2 regions of the Metabacillus sp. 84 genome follow, and region 1 is predicted to be linked to the other one. Evidence: a T-box and tRNA genes for the amino acid it is inferred to sense, from the RefSeq annotation. Region 1 holds a T-box; the other holds one or more tRNA genes.

What was found. A T-box is a leader RNA that pairs with one kind of tRNA and senses whether it is charged. The one in region 1 lies ahead of leuS (leucine--tRNA ligase), so its partner is inferred to be a tRNA-Leu.
Region 2: it encodes a tRNA-Leu, which carries the amino acid that the T-box ahead of leuS (leucine--tRNA ligase) is inferred to sense. The anticodon was not compared.

The regions. Positions count from the first base shown of each region.
Region 1 is NZ_JBNILN010000002.1:81,598-96,099, forward strand. Features, by position in the region: gene ACQCV8_RS04980 (ABC transporter permease subunit) at 1-630, shown strand, start outside; gene ACQCV8_RS04985 (ABC transporter ATP-binding protein) at 646-1,344, shown strand; gene ACQCV8_RS04990 (ABC transporter permease) at 1,334-2,644, shown strand; gene ACQCV8_RS04995 (MDR family MFS transporter) at 2,879-4,078, shown strand; gene ACQCV8_RS05000 (DUF4257 domain-containing protein) at 4,286-4,618, shown strand; T-box leader at 4,706-4,924, shown strand; gene leuS (leucine--tRNA ligase) at 5,000-7,414, shown strand; gene ACQCV8_RS05010 (hypothetical protein) at 7,470-7,703, opposite strand; gene ACQCV8_RS05015 (rhodanese-like domain-containing protein) at 7,834-8,142, shown strand; gene ACQCV8_RS05020 (hypothetical protein) at 8,306-8,521, shown strand; gene ACQCV8_RS05025 (DUF2553 family protein) at 8,803-9,039, shown strand; gene ACQCV8_RS05030 (sporulation protein Cse60) at 9,044-9,223, shown strand; gene ACQCV8_RS05035 (NAD(P)/FAD-dependent oxidoreductase) at 9,294-10,577, opposite strand; gene ACQCV8_RS05040 (putative polysaccharide biosynthesis protein) at 10,730-12,355, shown strand; gene ACQCV8_RS05045 (pseudouridine synthase) at 12,388-13,116, shown strand; gene ACQCV8_RS05050 (DeoR family transcriptional regulator) at 13,230-13,451, opposite strand; gene ACQCV8_RS05055 (NCS2 family permease) at 13,801-14,502, opposite strand, start outside.
Region 2 is NZ_JBNILN010000024.1:11,372-16,471, reverse strand. Features, by position in the region: rRNA gene rrf (5S ribosomal RNA) at 1-61, shown strand, start outside; tRNA gene ACQCV8_RS20075 (tRNA-Asn) at 68-142, shown strand; tRNA gene ACQCV8_RS20070 (tRNA-Ser) at 149-239, shown strand; tRNA gene ACQCV8_RS20065 (tRNA-Glu) at 248-322, shown strand; tRNA gene ACQCV8_RS20060 (tRNA-Val) at 682-757, shown strand; tRNA gene ACQCV8_RS20055 (tRNA-Met) at 777-853, shown strand; tRNA gene ACQCV8_RS20050 (tRNA-Asp) at 858-934, shown strand; tRNA gene ACQCV8_RS20045 (tRNA-Phe) at 1,011-1,086, shown strand; tRNA gene ACQCV8_RS20040 (tRNA-Thr) at 1,107-1,179, shown strand; tRNA gene ACQCV8_RS20035 (tRNA-Tyr) at 1,196-1,279, shown strand; tRNA gene ACQCV8_RS20030 (tRNA-Trp) at 1,285-1,358, shown strand; tRNA gene ACQCV8_RS20025 (tRNA-His) at 1,377-1,452, shown strand; tRNA gene ACQCV8_RS20020 (tRNA-Gln) at 1,515-1,589, shown strand; tRNA gene ACQCV8_RS20015 (tRNA-Gly) at 1,652-1,726, shown strand; tRNA gene ACQCV8_RS20010 (tRNA-Cys) at 1,735-1,808, shown strand; tRNA gene ACQCV8_RS20005 (tRNA-Leu) at 1,817-1,897, shown strand; gene ACQCV8_RS20000 (DUF6241 domain-containing protein) at 2,411-2,935, shown strand; gene ACQCV8_RS19995 (HEAT repeat domain-containing protein) at 3,439-4,140, shown strand; gene ACQCV8_RS19990 (MEDS domain-containing protein) at 4,267-4,842, shown strand; gene ACQCV8_RS19985 (MerR family transcriptional regulator) at 4,968-5,100, shown strand, end outside.

The sequences.
Region 1 (14,502 bases):
ACAATTGTGATAAGTTTGATTGTTTCATTCTGTGTGAGTTCAGTTACTCTCAATATTACGGGAGCTTTTGTTTTAGAGAGCACGGTTCAGTATTATTTATACCTGACTTTGTCAGCTGTAATGATCTATTCTCTTCTTTTTGCAGCCGGATGCCTGACAGGTACTTCTTTCGCGCAGGGCATGGTTGGCGGAAGCATGCTTTTGCTGCCGGTATTGATCGTATCCGTGAGCATCATGAATTTGGACGTGTTTATGGATGCCTCTGCTCTTTATAATCAAGGCTTTGCGGATATCCTGATCAATTTTTCCGGATTGAACATCGTTTGGTATGATGACACGACTATGATTGAAAGGATCATTACGCCGCTTTGTCTGACCATCCTTTACACGGCAATCGGGTACGCTGCATTTTTGCGTCATCCCGCTGAAAGAAACGGCTATTTCTTTCTATGGAAATCGTTCAACTTGCCTGTTTTCCTGATTGTGCTTCTGCTCGGAATGTTTGGGTTTGGAGGATTCGGGTACTCAATCGGCGGGGAATCCATTCCAGGCTATATCACAGGAATTTTAATAGGGGCAGGAACTGGCGCAGCAATAGGATATGTAACGATTTATAAAAAAGCGAAATAAGAGAGGAATTGAATTATGATTCGTATTAAAGAGCTTTCACATTCATTTTTTGTCGGAAAAAAGGGAAAAGAGCGGGAGATTCCGGTGCTCAGCCGGATCTCCCTGGATATTGAAAAAGGCGATATTGCAACCATTGTCGGCCGAAGCGGATCTGGAAAATCAACTTTGCTCAATTTAATTTCAGGCTTTATGAAGCCGGTAGAAGGTGAGATCCTTATCCAAGGGCAGGATGTGGCCAAATTTAACGAAAAAAAATGGGCGGAATTCAGACTTGACCATTTTGGTTTTATTTTTCAAAATTTTCAGCTAATACCGAGTCTCTCAACCTTCGAAAATATTGCATTGCCTCTTACTTTAAAAGGGGTCAGTGCCTCTCAGCGGAAGATCAGGGTGAACGAGATGCTCAGCCGTGTCGGTCTGCTTGACCAGTCGAATCATTATCCGAATGAGCTTTCAGGAGGACAGCAGCAGCGGGTCAGTATCGCAAGAGCATTAATTTTGAATCCTCAAATTATCCTGGCAGACGAACCGACAGGCAGTCTTGATTCAGAGACGGAAAAAGAAATTCTTGAACTCATTCAGGAATTAAACCGCGAAAAAGGCATTACGTTTTTTATCATTACGCATGATGATGAAGTGGCGGGCATCAGCCGTAAACGCTTCAATCTTCACGACGGCGTATTAATGAATGGAGGTGTTCCGGTTGAAGCTTAAGGATCAGATCAATTTTGTCAGACAAAACATTAAGAAAAACCGTCTGCGGGTATTTACGACGGTTCTTGCCACAACAATGGGATGCTCGTTTCTGATTGTTCTCGCTTCCGTCGGGTTCGGTTTTCAGCGCAGTGTAACGGAAGAAATTCAAAAGCAGCAAGTGTTGACAGAGGTAACGATAAATGGGCTGCAAAAGAAGGATGAAGAGGCTCGGCCAGTTACGAGCAAGCAGATCAATGATATTAAAAATACTGAAAATGTTAAAGCAGTTGTTACGAGAAATGTCATAAATGTTCCGGCCAGAGCAGAGTTTGAAGGAAGGACAGGCCAGAATTTTCTTTCCATTATCACAGACATGGAGCAGGAGAAAAAAGCCAGCTTGTCACTGGACAGGGGAAGGATGCCGGAAAAACCAAATGAAATTGTGGTCGGCTATCATTTCGGATCACAGCTCTATACTGAAAAGGAACAGGCCCAGCTTGAGCAATTCAACTCGAATCCTGAAGACGGAGCAAAAAAGCCTGAGGGATATAAGGAAGATCTTTTAAACAAAAAGGTAACGTTTGTATATACTGATGAAAATGAAAAAGAACAGGCCTATGAATTTACGGTAACAGGTGTTTCCAAAAAACCAGCCAGAGATTTCATGGAAGACACTAATGTGATGATCGGACAAAATATGCTGAAGGAGCTTGCTCCGCTCGTTGACCCGGAATTCGACCCGAATGAAATAACGTATTCGAATGTGATGGCTTATGCGTCTTCCATTGATCAAGTAGACGGCCTTACAAAGGCATTAAAAGAAAAAGGCTACCTTGTTTACTCCATTACGGAAGAGCTTGAAAGCATGAATTTATTTTTCAATGCCTTTAAGATCGGATTGATTTTTGTTGGTACCATAGCGGTTCTCATTGCTTCCATCGGAATTTTCAACACGATGACGATGGCCGTAACGGAACGGACACAGCAGATTGGAATTATGAAAGCAATCGGAGCGCAGCCGAAGATGATTAGAAGGCTGTTTTTAATGGAGAGTGCCTGGATTGGAGTAGCAGGCTCTATCATCGGTGTCGTGATTTCCTACGGCATAGGCTGGGCAGCTAATCAGATTGTTCCAATGATTCTTCAATCAACTGCTGGCGGGGGAGCTCCTTTGGAAATGCAGATTTCCTACATTCCGCTTTCGCTTGTCCTGATCGCATCTGCCATCAGCATCGGAGTAGCCATTCTATCAGGCCTTCGTCCAGCTGTTAAGGCGACTAACATTGATGTTCTATCCGCATTGAGGAGAGAGATATAAGGTGTTATCCCCCGTTATTGACGGGGTTTTTTTCTTGGAATAAAGGAGTAGGGTATTGTGTAATCTCTTTGTATTCCAAGCTGTCATTCATCCCAAGCCATAATGCTTTGAAGCGAAAACAATTGTCAGAACTATTATCTATTTGTAAAACCAGTATTCTGCAGTTGAAAAACATCGTGAAATTCCATAAACTACTCTAGTGGAACGAAAGTCAGTGTAAAAGGAGGGGTTCGTATGCCGCGTTCCCTTTGGCTTCTCATTATTGGGATGATCATTAATGTAACCGGGGCTTCTTTTTTATGGCCTCTTAACACCATATATATTCACGATGAATTAGGGAAATCGCTGACGGTTGCAGGGCTGGTGCTCATGCTGAATGCCGGAGCAAGTGTAATTGGGAATTTGGCTGGGGGCGTCCTTTTTGACAAGATTGGAGGATACCGTTCGATTCTTCTTGGAATTACCATCACGCTCGCTGCATTGCTTCTGATGGTGTTTTTCCATGGATGGCCTTACTATGTGATCCTGCTTACGATTGTCGGTTTTGGATCAGGGATTGTATTTCCGGCTACGTATGCTATGGCAGGAAGTGTCTGGCCTGAAGGCGGAAGAAAGTCATTCAACGCGATTTATGTAGCACAAAACGCCGGGGTAGCCATCGGTTCCGCTTTGGGTGGGCTGGTTGCATCGATTTCGTTTCAGTGGATTTTCATGGCGAACGGTCTACTGTATGCTGTCTTCTTTTTCGTGGCATTTCTCGGCTACCGAAATATTCAAGGCGAAACCGTTCATCCTTCAGCCATTGTGTCAAAGAAGCCTCAAAAAAAAGACCGGACGAAATTTGCAGCCTTGTCGGTTTTGTCAGGAGGCTACCTCCTATGCTGGGTCGCGTATGTTCAATGGCAGTCCACCATTGCTGCACATACGCAAACGCTGAATATTGACCTGAAGCAATACAGTCTGCTGTGGACGGTCAACGGATTGATGATTGTGCTGGGACAGCCGTTCATTTCGGCATTCGTTAAACGTTTTGCCAAATCACTGAAAGCGCAAATGCTCATTGGAATGGGAATCTTTATGTTTTCATTTGCCATAGCGGCAGCTGCCGGGGAATTCACCGGGTTTTTAACAGCGATGGTCATTTTGACCATCGGTGAAATGCTGGTTTGGCCTGCTGTTCCCACAATTGCCAATCAGCTGGCTCCAAAGGGGAGAGAAGGCTTTTATCAGGGGTTTGTAAACAGTATGGCAACTGCAGGGAGAATGATTGGTCCCTTACTGGGAGGATTCCTGGTGGATGCGTTCAACATGTCCATGATGTTTGCCGTTCTGATCGGTTTGCTGTTTGTCAGTTTCTTCCTGACACTATTCTACGACCGCTCAATCAACTTACCGGTGGAGGAAGAATTATCCTCCAAAACAGCAGAAGGATAAAAAGCCTGAGATCCTGCCATCTCAGGCTTTTTCTTTGGGAAATTGGTTCGTTTGGCATTTATGGAAAATAATTCTAAATAATCAGGCGGCTTGTCCACCGGTTATATATAATAAAAATAAAAAGCCTTACCCATCCCCGTGGGACTGCCAATCTGTATTTTTTATTTATCTGCTTTGCCAGAATAAAAAAGAAGGATCGGTGGTGTGATGACAGCTCAAATTTTGGTAGCCAGTATCATCGGAGGTTTAATGGGGATTGTAAGCCACATGAATAAAAGGGGGCGACTGGAAAAACCGAGAATGACGAAACGGTTTATTTACCTTGGTTTTTATGAAGACCTTGTGATCGGAACCATTGCAGCGATTATGCTCGTCATCTCTTCAGAGCCTCAATCGTCACTGCAGCTCATTCTGTTATCGATTATCGCCGGCTACAGCGGTGAAGCTGTCCTGCGAAGCTTTACCTTCTCCACCCAGCAAGACCAGCCTGAAGTTCCCTCTTCCAAAAATTGTCCAAGTCACAAGCCGCCTCTACCATAAGAAGTGCCTCATTGAAGCTTTCCCTAAATCGCTGCAACCAGCTTGCATATCCCTCAAATTTTTTATAAAATGGTTTTAGAAGAAAATAGTCGAACGGTGATAAGGAGCAGTAGTGAACAGGATGCACCATAGAGAGCTGACGGAAGGTGCAAGTCAGCAGCAAATGTTCATGAACTCGCCTTTGAGTTTGCAGATGCGAAAGAAAACAGTAGTGTCTGCCGTGCATTCACGTTACGAATGTCAAGCGAGTGTAGTTTGTGTACACTAATTTGGGTGGTACCGCGGGAGAAAGCTCTCGTCCCTTTTTACAGGGACGGAGCTTTTTTTATATTTCACGGCCGCGTACTCGATGTCCGTTCAGCGAAAACAAGGAGGATGTTTATGAGTTTCAGTCATAAGAAAATCGAACAGAAATGGCAGAAGCATTGGCTTGCCAGCAAGACATTTAAAACAGGTGAGGAACCGAACCGCCCTAAATTTTATGCGCTTGATATGTTCCCGTATCCGTCAGGAGCAGGTCTTCATGTCGGGCACCCGGAAGGATTTACAGCGACAGACATTCTTTCCCGGATGAAACGGATGCAGGGATACAATGTGCTTCATCCGATGGGATGGGATGCATTCGGACTTCCTGCTGAGCAGTTTGCCCTGGATACAGGAAATGACCCGGCAGAATTTACGGAAAAGAACATTAACAATTTCAGGCGCCAAATTCAGGCACTTGGCTTTTCTTATGACTGGGATCGCGAGGTCAACACAACCGATCCTCACTACTATAAATGGACACAATGGATTTTCCTCAAGCTTTATGAAAAAGGCTTAGCCTATATTGATGAGGTAGCCGTGAACTGGTGTCCGGCACTTGGAACCGTTCTTGCCAATGAAGAGGTCATTGACGGGAAAAGCGAGCGGGGCGGACATCCGGTCGAACGCCGTCCGATGAAGCAATGGATGCTGAAAATTACAGCCTATGCAGATCGTCTGATAGAAGATTTGGATGAAGTAGACTGGCCGGAAAGCATTAAAGAAATGCAGCGCAACTGGATTGGCCGTTCAGAGGGAGCTCACGTTCATTTTGAAGTAGATGGACACGAGGAGAGCTTCACCGTTTTCACGACAAGACCGGACACTCTTTTCGGTGCAACGTATGCGGTGTTTGCTCCTGAGCATGAGCTGGTGAGCAAGATTGTAACAGCGGATCAAAAAGAAGCGGCAGATGCTTATATCAATCAAGTGAAATCCAAGTCTGACCTGGAAAGAACAGATCTCGCAAAGGATAAAACCGGTGTCTTCACGGGTGCATATGCCATTAACCCTGTGAGCGGCGAAAAAATGCCGATCTGGGTGGCAGATTACGTCCTAATCAGCTACGGTACCGGGGCGATTATGGCGGTGCCTGCCCATGATGAACGCGATTATGAATTCGCTGTGAAATTCGAGCTTCCGATTAAAGAAGTCGTTCAAGGCGGCGATGTATCGAAAGAGGCTTACTCCGGTGACGGAGAGCACGTAAACTCGGAATTCCTGAACGGATTAGGAAAAGAAGAAGCGATTCAAAAAATGATTGAATGGCTGGAAGAAAACAGCAAAGGCGAAAAGAAGGTAACGTACCGCCTGCGTGACTGGCTATTCAGCCGCCAGCGCTACTGGGGTGAGCCGATTCCAATCATTCATTGGGAGGACGGCACCATGTCTGCAGTTCCTGAAGATCAGCTTCCGCTTGTCCTTCCGAAAACGACAGAAATCAAACCATCCGGTACGGGTGAATCGCCGCTTGCCAATATTTCAGAATGGGTGAATGTAACAGATCCTGAAACGGGCAAAAAAGGACGCAGAGAAACGAACACGATGCCGCAATGGGCGGGAAGCTGCTGGTATTACCTGCGCTACATCGATCCAGCGAACGAAAACCATTTAGCGGATCCGGAAAAAATCAAACAATGGCTGCCGGTTGATACGTACATCGGAGGGGCCGAGCATGCGGTGCTCCACCTTCTATACGCACGTTTCTGGCACAAGTTTCTTTATGATATCGGCGTGGTTCCAACGAAAGAGCCGTTTCAAAAGCTGTTTAACCAAGGAATGATCCTTGGTGAAAATAATGAAAAAATGAGTAAATCAAAGGGCAACGTTGTGAATCCGGATGAAGTTGTGGAAAGCCATGGTGCTGATACGCTTCGTCTTTACGAAATGTTCATGGGACCGCTTGAAGCTTCCATCGCCTGGTCTGAAAAAGGGCTGGATGGAGCAAGACGCTTCCTTGACCGCGTATGGAGATTGCTGATTGAAGATGACGGAAACTTGACTTCGAAGGTTACAAACAGCGGAAATCCGTCTTTAGAGAAGGTCTACCATGAAACTGTGAAGAAAGTAACTGAAAACATCGAAGGGCTGCGCTTCAACACCGCGATTTCCCAGCTGATGGTGTTCATTAACGAAGCATATAAAGCGACGGAGCTTCCTAAAGAATACTTGGAGGGCTTTGTAAAGCTTCTTTCTCCAATCGCTCCCCACCTTGCAGAAGAGCTTTGGGAAAAACTTGGTCACTCTGATACCATTGCCTACGAAAAATGGCCGCAGTATGATGAGTCCAAGCTTGTGGAAGATGAAGTGGAAGTAGTCGTTCAATTTAACGGCAAGGTAAAAGCAAAACTTCTTGTTCCGGCCGAAGCCTCAAAAGAAGAGATGGAACAGATTGCGCTTCAAGATGAGAAAGTGAAAGAACAGCTTGATGGGAAAACCATCCGCAAAGTGATTGCAGTTCCTGGGAAGTTGATTAATATTGTGGCGAACTGAATAACCTGATAGAAGCTTGCAGAGATACTTCTGCAAGCTTTTTTTACTATAGATATTATTGCCTGCGTTCGTTTCCCCGTTTAAAGTTACCTGTAGCTTTTGCCAGAATCAGCTGAATCTCATGCTCATCCTTAGCTAGATTTATTCTTGCTAAAAACTTCTCCGCCTCTCCGTCCTTTACTATTTTCACCTGCTTTCCTTTGTACAATAGAAAAACTGACTGATTTTTTGCAATCTGAAAGCTGAAGGGCTTTTTATCCAAACGGTTTCGTTTGTCTATTTCTCTCACATCATCCCCTCCTGTATAGAACGTCTATTCACCAGTAACCTGCAGGATTCCTGCATAATCCTGCGATTCGCAACCCGCCTGCCCGCCTGATATAATAAAAGTATGATGAAAACAGGGAGCTGATTAAACGATGATTAAAGAAATTTCAGCAGAAGAAGTAGAGCAAAAGCTTAAAAATGGAGAGAATATTGAGCTTGTTGATGTACGCGAAGATGAAGAAGTCGAAGAAGGGATGATCTCAAAAGCAAAACATATAAAAATGGGTGACATTCCTGCAAGAGCCGGCGAACTGGATAAGGATAAAGAGTACATCTTTATTTGCCGCTCAGGACGCCGCAGCGAAAATGTGGCGGCCTATCTTCAGGAGCAGGGCTACAAAGTCGTCAATATGACAGGCGGAATGCTTGAATGGAAGGGCGAGACCGTACCGAAGCAATAACCGGTAAAAGACCATGCATCGTGACAGGTGCATGGTCTTTTTGCTGCATACACATAAATCCAAAATATTTCGTTCTAAACACTGCAGCAAACCGATAATTTTTATGAGAGGCAGAGATGCTTTCTCTGTATCCATTTCATAAGAAACAGGTGATATCATGGTGATGACCGTTCATTTTTTTGATGGGAAAAGCATCGTACTGAGCCAGATGGTGAAAAGAGTTCCAGCCATTGGAGAAGATATAAAAATTAAAGGCCGAATAGGAAAAGTTTTAGAAATTGTCTCCATCGATGAAAAAAATGCCCGAATCCTTGTTGCCTTTGAGAGTGTCAGTAAAAGTAAAGCGGCAGCAGACCAGTCCAAAAAGAAGAAAAAGTAAGGGAGCATGCTGAGGAATGTCAATATTCCCTTAAGATTCTATGTCCGCTGAATACGATGTTCTCAAGTTTCTGTTTTCGCTGATAAAAGGTAAGCAAATGAACGATCTATCCGCTATACGTAAACAGCGATCCTATGTTATAACCACCTGCATTCCTGTATTTTAGAACGTACTTGGAGAAACTCAGCGTCTCCTTATAAAAAAGAGTCAGTCGCCAATTATGAAAGCGTTAACATAAATAACCCCTGCTCTCATACATTGTGTTAAGGAGGGGATGGGCGATGGAGGATTTTCATAGGCTCGATATCACAAGGCGCGTAACAGCGAAGGTTAGTGACGACCTCATTGAATTGTTTTGCGGAAAGAATTCCATCGGCTGGCTTGTCATAAACGAAGAGGGCAAGCAATATGATTTAATTGAAGGATTTGTCATCGAGAATGGACGGATCTATAAATTATATGAACGAAACGGCGGGCAGCAGCAATACGGGGAGGCCTGCGATTTAGGGTGGTGCTGATTGAATGAAAGTTGTGCTGTTTGATGAAGAGCATGAAAAGGATTTAGAAAAAGAAATCAACTGTTTTCTGGCCGAGTTGGATGATGAGCAGCTTGTGGATATTAAATTCTCCGTCGCTGCTTCATGTGATGCAGAAGGTGAGCAGGTCTACTGTTTTTCGGCCATGGTTTTATACCGGTCCTGAAGAGCAGCATGCCTGCTTTTCAATTCTCAAGGGGAGTGAGAGAGGATGATTCTAAAAAACCCGGTCTAGGTTAAACCGGGTTTTCTTCTTTGGACAATGCGTATTCAGCGGCATTACCGCCAGCAAGCCTCCCTGTAATGAGGGCGGCTGTAATATTATATCCACCGGTATAACCGTGAATATCCAGAATTTCCCCGCAAAAGTACAGGCCAGGCATAAATTTTGAAGCCATTTCTTTAGGGTGGATTTCTTTAACAGAAACTCCTCCTCCGGTTACAAAGGCTTTGTCCAGCGGAAGGGTGCCGTCCACCTTACATTCAAATTGTTTGCATGATCTTGCGAATCCCCTCAGTTTTTCATGGGAGGTCTGTGAATAAGGCTCACTTGGATCGATTTCCTGCTGCTCAAGGAGGAAAAGCAAGTATCTTTCCGGCAGCAGCCCTTTATACAGGTTCTTTAATGCTTTCCTCGGCTCTTCTTTTCCAGCTTTAATCAATTCCTGGAACAATTCTTCTTCCTTGCGGCCGGGAAGGGCATCGATGGTGACTCTTACATATTGAGCGTTGTATTTCTTCATCGTTTTCACGATATATTGGCTGCACCGCAGTACAGCAGGACCGGAGATGCCAAAATGGGTAAAGAGCATGTCCATTTTGTGGGTGATTACGGTCTTGCCCTTGGGATTCAGGACACTTAGTGCCACACTTCTCAGTGCCAGACCCTGAAGAGATTTGTTTTTTATGAATGGTTCGCTGGATGTAACAGGAACCTCAGTCGGGAAAAGGTCGGTAATGGTATGGCCCGCAGCTTCCGCCCATGCATAGCCATCCCCGGTGCTGCCTGTGTGGGGGACGCTCTTCCCTCCTACCGCAGCTACAACAGCGTCTGCTTCAATGCATTCACCAGTTTTAAGTGTGATGCCTTTAACCTGCTGGTTTTCATAGTCAATCCGTTTAACCGGCTCGTTCACACGGATTTGCACGTTCAGTCTTTTCAGCTCGTTCAGGAGAGATTCGACAACTGACTGGGCTTTGTCGGAAACCGGAAACATTCTTCCGTGATCTTCTTCCTTCAGTCCAACACCAAGTCCCTCGAAGAAAGAGATGATATCCTCGTTGCTGAACTCAGAAAAGGCACTGTATAAAAATCGGCCGTTGCCGGGAATGTGTTTGATGATTTCTTCAACGGGAAGGCGGTTCGTTACATTGCAGCGGCCTCCGCCTGATATGGCGAGCTTACGTCCAAGCTTGCTCCCTTTATCAAGCAGGAGTACGCGCGCACCCCTGCTTCCGGCCGAGATGGCTGCCATCAGTCCCGAAGGACCGCCCCCAATTACAATTACATCGTACTTCATTGTGTCACAACCTTCTTTTTAACCTTCATTCATTATAGCCGAAATCTGCATTCAAGAAAAACTGCTAAATTCCACAACTTTTTCCTCTCCATGCCTGCTTATGTTAAACTAATAAAGTTGAACCTAATTTCACAAGAACGGTGATAAAAGATATGTCAGATAAAATGCTAAAAGGCACGTTTATTTTAACGCTTGGTACATACATTTCCAGGCTGCTCGGTATGATTTATATCATTCCGTTTACAGCATTGGTAGGCACTCAGGGGACGGCACTCTATCAGATGGGCTATACCCCTTACGTTATATTCTTAAGTATAGCCACGGCCGGTTTTCCAATGGCTGTATCAAAATTTGTAGCGAAGTACAATGCGATGGGAGATTATCAGACAAGCCTGAGAATGTTCCGCAATGGAATGATCGTCATGCTTTTAACCGGACTTGCTTCATTTGCTGCGATGTATTTGCTCGCTCCTGAGCTTGCAGCATGGTCTCTTAGGTCAGAAGATACCCCATCCAGTTCTATTGCAGAAGTGGAATACGTGATAAAAATGCTGAGTGTGGCCCTTATTGTTGTGCCAATTATGGCGCTTTTGCGCGGCTTTTTTCAGGGCCATCAGATGATGGCGCCAACCTCAGTTTCACAGGTGGTTGAACAGCTCTTCCGAATCGTTTTTCTGCTTGCATCTGTATACCTTGTCTACATCGAATTTGAAGGTCCTTTAGTAGAAGCGATAGGATACGCAACTTTGGCCGCTGCAGTGGGTGCAGTTGGCGGGCTGCTCGTTCTGTATGTTTATTGGCAAAAGTATAAAAACCGCCTTGAAGCCATGCAGGAAAATACCGTACCGCCCTCAGATGTGAAAATGAGAAAGCTTTTTAAAGAGCTTCTCACCTATTCCTTGCCATTTATTTTTATCGGCTTAGCGATTCCGCTATATCAGCTTATTGATCAAGGAACGATGTACGGGGCTTTAAGAGAAATCGGAAAGACTGATGAGGAAGCAAAAGCTCTCTTTTCCCACGTTCAGTTTGAAGGGCGCTCCCTAATAATGATTCTAGTTTCACTTGCGACCGCGTTCGGATTGACTTTAGTTCCATCCATAACAAGGGCATTTTCAACAGGGGGAATGCGCCAGGTACACCGCCAGATTAACCAGGCATTCCAGATTATCATGTTTCTGGTTATGCCCGCTGCTGCCGGCATGATGGTGCTCGCTGGTCCAATTTATGAATTCTTTTTCGGATATTCTTCAGAGGCGGCACTTCTTCTGCAATGGCAGGCTCCGTCTGCATTGCTGTTTTGCTACTTTACAGTGAATGCGGCCATCCTGCAGGGGGTCAACAAGCAAAAGCTCGCAGTGATCAGCCTTGCAATAGGACTTATTATTAAGGCAGCGGTGAATTATCCGCTCATCGTATGGTTAGGTGCGCAAGGGTCAATCATCGCCACAGCACTAGGGTTCATTGTCTCGATCATTTACGGTTTTGCGATGATAAAGAGGCATGCACACTTCCATTTCAGGCAGTTTTTCAAGAGGACGATCCTGATCCTTATGCTTACGGTGGTCATGAGTGTGTTTGTATCGGGTATTCAATCGATCGCTGAGATCTTTATTCATTTTAAAGAGGGCAAAATTTCATCGGCACTTATGCTTGTTTTGACGGTCGGGGGCGGGGCTGCGGTTTATCTTTACACCTCGCATAAGACGCATTTGCTGGAAAAGCTCCTTGGCTCGCGTTTTTCATTTTTAAACAGAAGGAAGAAAGGGAAGGCGTGACAGCCTTTCCTTTCAGTATGAGGTGAATGGTCATGAGAATGGATAAATTGCTCTCCACGATCGGCTATGGCAGCCGGAAAGAGGTAAAGCAGCTCCTGAAAACCGGTGCTGTTCTTGCAGACGGAGTGGTAATTAAGGATGGAAAGACCCATGTAGATCCTGAAACACAGGAGGTGACCGTTCATGGAGAAAAGATCGAATACCGAGAGTTTATTTATCTGATGATGAACAAGCCGCCAGGTGTCCTTTCCGCAACAGAGGATCTGTCCCAGCCGACGGTCATTGATCTTTTAACGCCGGAGGATGCTGTTCGGGATCCGTTTCCGGTAGGCAGACTGGATAAAGATACGGAAGGGCTGCTTGTCATTACAAATGACGGCCAGTTGTCCCATCAGCTGCTGTCGCCGAAAAAGCATGTAGCGAAAACATATTTTGCGATTATAGATGGAACCGTTACGGACGAGGATGTGGCTGCCTTTAAAAAAGGAGTTACCCTTGATGATGACTATCTGACAAAGCCCGCAAAACTGGAGATTCTGACTGGAGGGGATCCTTCTGAAATTAAGGTGTCCATTACAGAAGGCAAGTTTCATCAGGTGAAAAGGATGTTTGAGGCGGTCGGAAAAAAAGTCACATTTTTAAAAAGGCTGACGATGGGTGATTTAGAGCTGGATGCGGATCTCGAACCTGGGGAGTACCGTGATTTGACGGATGAAGAGGTAGAGGTGCTGCGAAACAGCAAGCCTGCTGATTTTTTATAAACGGCCGGGGATCCGGAAAGCTTGCTTTCTGAAAAAAACGGATAAGAGCTGTAAAAAAAAGAACCTGTTCAGAACAGGTTCCTTTTTATGTATAGGTGTTCAACCATTCTTGCTTATGATGTGAGTTTTACTTTCTTCTTTGTAGTCGTCCACTTACCTCTTGCAGGGCTTTTGACAAGCTCGTTGTATGCTAACACATTTAAATCACGCTGAATCGTTCTTGGTGTAATACCAAATTCGTCGACAAGCTGCTGAGTTGTAACGGTACCTCTTTCCATGATGAACATGTAAACAGATTTGATACGGTTTAGCATACGGTTAGTTGAAGGTTTCAAAAAACCACTCCTTATTTTTTGATCGAACAGGTCTAAAGACCTGCAGCAATCTAGGATGTCAACCACTAATGATGTCCCTGTGTTAGCCTATTTAATTGGTATAGTTGAAGCTACAATCATATTTTACACGAAACAAGCGAGAAGATTCTACCTTGAGCCTTGAATTTACACAATATTAACATATTGCCTTATAAAAATCACGGTTTTGCTTTACTATATGTATTGAATTCAGAAAATTATGACTGTAATAAACAAGGAATTCATACCTGCTATTTTTCGACTTGCTGATAGTTCTTTAGAAACATAAAAAGCCAGCAGATGCTGGCTTTTGTAAGGATGATTTTTACAGTTAATGTGAACCAATCACGACAAGATGAATAAAGAACAGGACAGCAAAGATGTATACAAATGGATGAACCTCTTTCCATTTTCCTTTAGCTGCTTTCATCAGCGGATAGGATATGAATCCGAGCGCAATTCCGGTTGCGATGCTTGATGTAAGAGGCATGCTCAGGACCACGAGAAAGGCTGGAAAAGCTTCGTCCAGTTCGCCCCAATTGATGTTGGCGATTGCGCCCATCATTAAGCTTCCGACGATGATTAAAGCTGGGGCCGTAATGGCTGGTATGCCGGAAACGGCGCTGACGAGCGGGAAGAAAAAGGAGGATATGGCGAACAGAATGGCGACAACCAATGCTGTAAGTCCGGTTCTCCCTCCGGCTGCCACACCGGCAGAAGACTCGATGTAAGCCGTCGTCGGACTTGTTCCGAACATGGCTCCAACTGTTGTAGCGGATGAATCAGCCAGAAGCGCTTTTCTCGCATTAGGAAGCTCTTTCCCCTTCATTAAACCTGCCTGCTGCGCTACTCCAATCATGGTTCCGGTCGTATCAAAAATAGTAACGAGAAGGAAGGAGAAGACAACCGCATATAAACCATAGTGAATGACGTCAGCAAAAGCTGTTATCGGATTAATGATGATTCCCTCAGGAAGGTGAGGGGCAGCTACCACCTCTTTAATGTCAAGCTGGCCGGTGAAATAAGCGATCAG
Region 2 (5,100 bases), on a different contig from region 1:
AGCTCTTTAGCGCCGATGGTAGTTGGGGGTTTCCCCCTGTGAGAGTAGGACATCGCCAGGCAGGTATTCCGCAGTAGCTCAGTGGTAGAGCTATCGGCTGTTAACCGATCGGTCGCAGGTTCGAGTCCTGCCTGCGGAGCCATATTATGGAGAGCTGTCCGAGTGGCCGAAGGAGCACGATTGGAAATCGTGTATACGTCATAAGCGTATCGGGGGTTCGAATCCCCCGCTCTCCGCCATAATAACTGGCCCGTTGGTCAAGCGGTTAAGACACCGCCCTTTCACGGCGGTAACACGGGTTCGAATCCCGTACGGGTCACCAACCGATTTCAAACAAATAGGCAGCACTTAAAGTGAACGGCTAGAATAGAAGCGCAATCCGCCGCTCATCGCAAGCCCAAAAAGAGGGTTGGGAGAAGCAAGCAGTGCTAGGAGCCGAAGGAGAGAGCCCCGGAGCGCACATAAGTGCGTGAGGATGCGGACGACTGAAAGCGACAACGCAATGCGCCGCTCATCGCAAGCCGAAAGCATCACCCAACAAAGTGAAAGTAAGAGGGTTGGGAGGAGCAAGCAGTGCTAGGAGCCGAAGAAGAGAGCCCCGGAGCGCACATAAGTGCGTGAGGATGCGAACGACTGAAAGCGACAACGCAATGCGCCGCTCATCGCAAGCCGAAACTATATGGAGGATTAGCTCAGCTGGGAGAGCATCTGCCTTACAAGCAGAGGGTCGGCGGTTCGATCCCGTCATCCTCCACCATAAATATTTATTTTATTATCGCGGGGTGGAGCAGTCTGGTAGCTCGTCGGGCTCATAACCCGAAGGTCGCAGGTTCAAATCCTGTCCCCGCAACCAAAATGGTCCGGTAGTTCAGTTGGTTAGAATGCCTGCCTGTCACGCAGGAGGTCGCGGGTTCGAGTCCCGTCCGGACCGCCATTTGATTTTTTAATCAAACCTAAGTAAAATGTAAGAGGGTTTCAATAAGCGAGAAGCTTAGTGGAAGGCCAAAAATGGCTTGGTAGCTCAGTCGGTAGAGCAATGGACTGAAAATCCATGTGTCGGCGGTTCGATTCCGTCCCAAGCCACCATTTATAACTAATATAAATATGCCGGTGTAGCTCAATTGGTAGAGCAACTGACTTGTAATCAGTAGGTTGGGGGTTCAAGTCCTCTTGCCGGCACTGTCTTCACTGTAGTGGAGGGGTAGCGAAGTGGCTAAACGCGGCGGACTGTAAATCCGCTCCTTAGGGTTCGGCAGTTCGAATCTGCCCCCCTCCACCATTTATAGGGGCATAGTTTAACGGTAGAACAGAGGTCTCCAAAACCTCCGGTGTGGGTTCGATTCCTACTGCCCCTGCCAATATAATTTGATAATGTGGCGGTTGTGGCGAAGTGGTTAACGCATCGGATTGTGGTTCCGACATTCGTGGGTTCGATTCCCATCAGTCGCCCCATATTTTTGTATTTGAATATTGGCTGCTGTATAATAAATCTGCATCGTGAGTACATACATAGGTGGGCTATAGCCAAGCGGTAAGGCAACGGACTTTGACTCCGTCATGCGTTGGTTCGAATCCAGCTAGCCCAGCCATTTTTTCTTTTCAGGAAAGTTTTAAATCCTTTTGCATAGAATGACATACAGGAAACAATAAGGCGGAAGTAGTTCAGTGGTAGAACACCACCTTGCCAAGGTGGGGGTCGCGGGTTCGAATCCCGTCTTCCGCTCCATTATGTTTGGCGGCATAGCCAAGAGGAAAGGCAGAGGACTGCAACTCCTTTACCCCCGGTTCGAATCCGGGTGCCGCCTCCAAACAATATGCCGGTGTGGCGGAATTGGCAGACGCGCACGACTCAAAATCGTGTTCCTCTGGAGTGCCGGTTCGACCCCGGCCACCGGTATCATTTTCAGGTTATTAATCTGTAAACAAACGTGAATATTACCGAAATATCAACCGTTTCTCACAGTGTGGGGAACGGTTTTTTCGTGTGGTCCGGACTATACTGAATATTTTCAAAATGGGTGCATCCATAATACATGCTGGTTATTCATTAAAGTACGCAGATTCTTCAATTTCACTGTCATCTTCAGATAAAAGGTTTAATAAATCTCCTGTAGGATGAATAAAATTTCTTAAATCCCTTTAAAATTTTTTGAATCTGTCTTATGTCTTTGTTTTTTAAGTAATTCACATTAAATGGATTTTCCCCAAACCCCCCCCTAAGTGATTGCCATTTCATATTGGATCTCCCAACTATAGTAAATCTCTAAAAGGGTATCTGGGTAATGCATTGAATACTATAATTGTTCCAATATGATGGAATGCTATAATGAGGTTAATCATTTTATTCGTTTCTATGCTTCATTACCATACCAATTACATTGAATACTACTATGGGAGATGGGTGCCTCAAATGAAAAAAAGTCAGGTTATATGGGTTGGATCTATTGCTATTGCTGGAAGCGTTGCACTTATTATTTATTACATGATAGGTCAAGATGGGAGTCGGGAGACTTTAAAGGTGAAAGAATCAAAAACACCGAATAATGAAATCATAGAAATAGAGGAGGCTAATGCAGTCCCGTCAGATAAAGAATTTCCTATAAACATGAATGAATCTGACATGCAAAATGCGATTCATGGGATGAGCCACCAAAAAGTTGAAGCTGAAGACAAATGGGGGTTCATTCCGTTAACTTCGGAGAGAATAAAACGATTAATAGCTGTTCTTCAGCATAACCAAGAAAATTATGAACATTACCGTACATACAAGGAAATATTGGATCGTTGGAACGACAATGATTTCTCGAAAGTTGATCACGATCATAATCGGATTTGGGAACTTCAAAATGGAAATGTAGGCAAGGCTACAGGCATTTTATCTGCTGAGGAAGAAAAAGAATTTATCGAAGAACATTACAACATTGAGAGAAAATAAAAACTTTCCTAATCCCCAATTATTAAGCTGCGAAGGATGTTTTTCAGTATTTCTTCTCATATTTGTTGTTAAACTTCAGCTTTAGCACTTATTGATTATCAGACTGAACGAATGACTTTATACACAAAGAAGTACAAAGGAAAATATAAAGGATGGTCAGCTAGGAGAACAAACAGATGATAAAAAAGATTGAAGGCGGCATAAGATGATTGAAAAGTTAATTGAACGGATGATGGATGAAACAGACGCAGGAAGCCGGAACAGTATTTCCTGGAAAGCATATAGAGAAGCTGAAAAAATCACGGACCCAAATTAAATTCCTTATTTAATGGAATTCATTGAGAAACTAAAAAAGAAGAAGACTAGACAGGATCGGGAAAAGAGAGATGCTATTTACTATATTCTAAAGAAGATCGGAGTCCATACATCCGATCAAAGTATTCCAGTGTTTTTTTTTGAAGTGCTTACAATTTGAAACCAATATGCATACAGTGGGAAATCTTTTGGATTACATAGCAGATCAGGGTAACTTTGTTCCTGATCACAGGGGAATCCTTCCTTTCCTGGAAGATCGACGCTGGCAAATCCGTTTTTTTGCTATAGACTTACTGGGCAAATGCAAAGAACCTGCTGTTGAGGATGCTCTTATAAAAATACTGGAAGCATGCAATGACCACCATGAGTTTTTAAGCATTTGCGGGGCGCTTCAAAAGATTGGAACTGCTCAATCGATCCCTCTTCTAATCGAGAAAACCAAGCACAAAGACCAATGGATCAGAATTGGTGCCTATGAAGCATTGCATGTACTGGGAAACCAGGAGCTGTTGCCAATATTTATTGAAGGACTGAAAGACCGTTTTTATTGCTCAAAACATCATGCCGTAATAGGTGTCTGTAAATTTGATGATGGAAACTATACAGACTTAGTTTATAAATTTGTTAGTAAGCTAACATCCTATTCCCGCATTTTAGAAGCTGATGAAACGAAGCCCACGGACTTAATAGCGGGGCTTTCCTATCTTGATCGGTATATAGGGGATAAGGGAAAAATGGTGAAGTTGCTGGAAAGAATCACACGGGTTGAAAGGGATGTTTTTTCAGAAACAGAAAAGAAATTTATTGAAAAATATATTGAAAACGGCCATAGGGTTGATCAGAATAAGAATCCCTTTAATAGAAATAGCCAGGGTACTTTACTCCGGTAAAGCTCCATCACCTTAATCATGAGGAGGAACCCCGGTACATATACCGCACAGCAGTTATCTAAAATGTGATAAGATGAGCGTTAGAACAACAATTGTAAATCTGGCCTTTAAAGGAGCCGTGTAATTTTGAATCATTCCTTAATGGATATAAAAAAAGACATTGATCAATATAAATCCGGGCATATCTTATTTCTGTTTGATGATGCTGACATATATATAAAGGCAGCCTCTGCTTATATTCTTTCTGGAGTTGAACAGGGGGATCAGATCATTGTTATTGAGAATGAGAGAATGGCAGTTTTGCTGGAAAAACAGCTGAAGGGTATTCTGACAAAAAAGCAGCTTGCTAACGTTCATTTCCTTAACAATTTTGATTTTTATTATTCAAATGGAAATTTTCATACTCCCACAATCGTCGCTTATTTTTTGAAAGTAGTGCAGCCTCTTATAGATGCCAATCAGCGTTTTCGAACATGGGCCCATATTGAATGGGGAGAAATTGGAGACATAAAGTACGAAATTGATGATTATGAGAAAAATTCCGAAGTGACGGTGAACGCTATGAAACTGCTCTCTGTATGTGCCTACAACAAGGAAAGACTGCCCGCTAAAATTAAGACATCCTTATTAAATTCTCACCGCTATCTCATGACAGGGAACGGAATCATCCAGCATGAAAAGACGGACGCAGCTAACGAATAATAAATTTCTGTGAGCTTGCATGCAGCAAGTTCTATTTTTGTGTTTGTGAACCTTTTATTACAATGAACCATTTTGTTTGCCCTTAAGCCAAGTTCCCTATACAATGAACCTATAACCATCACGTTATGGTCGGGGGTGATTCCGTTGGGGCTGAGAAATTAAAAATAGGTGAACTTGCTGACAGATGCGGGGTTACAAAGAGAACGGTTGATCATTATACAAATCTTGGACTGCTTAAAGCGGAACGTTCGCCTTCTA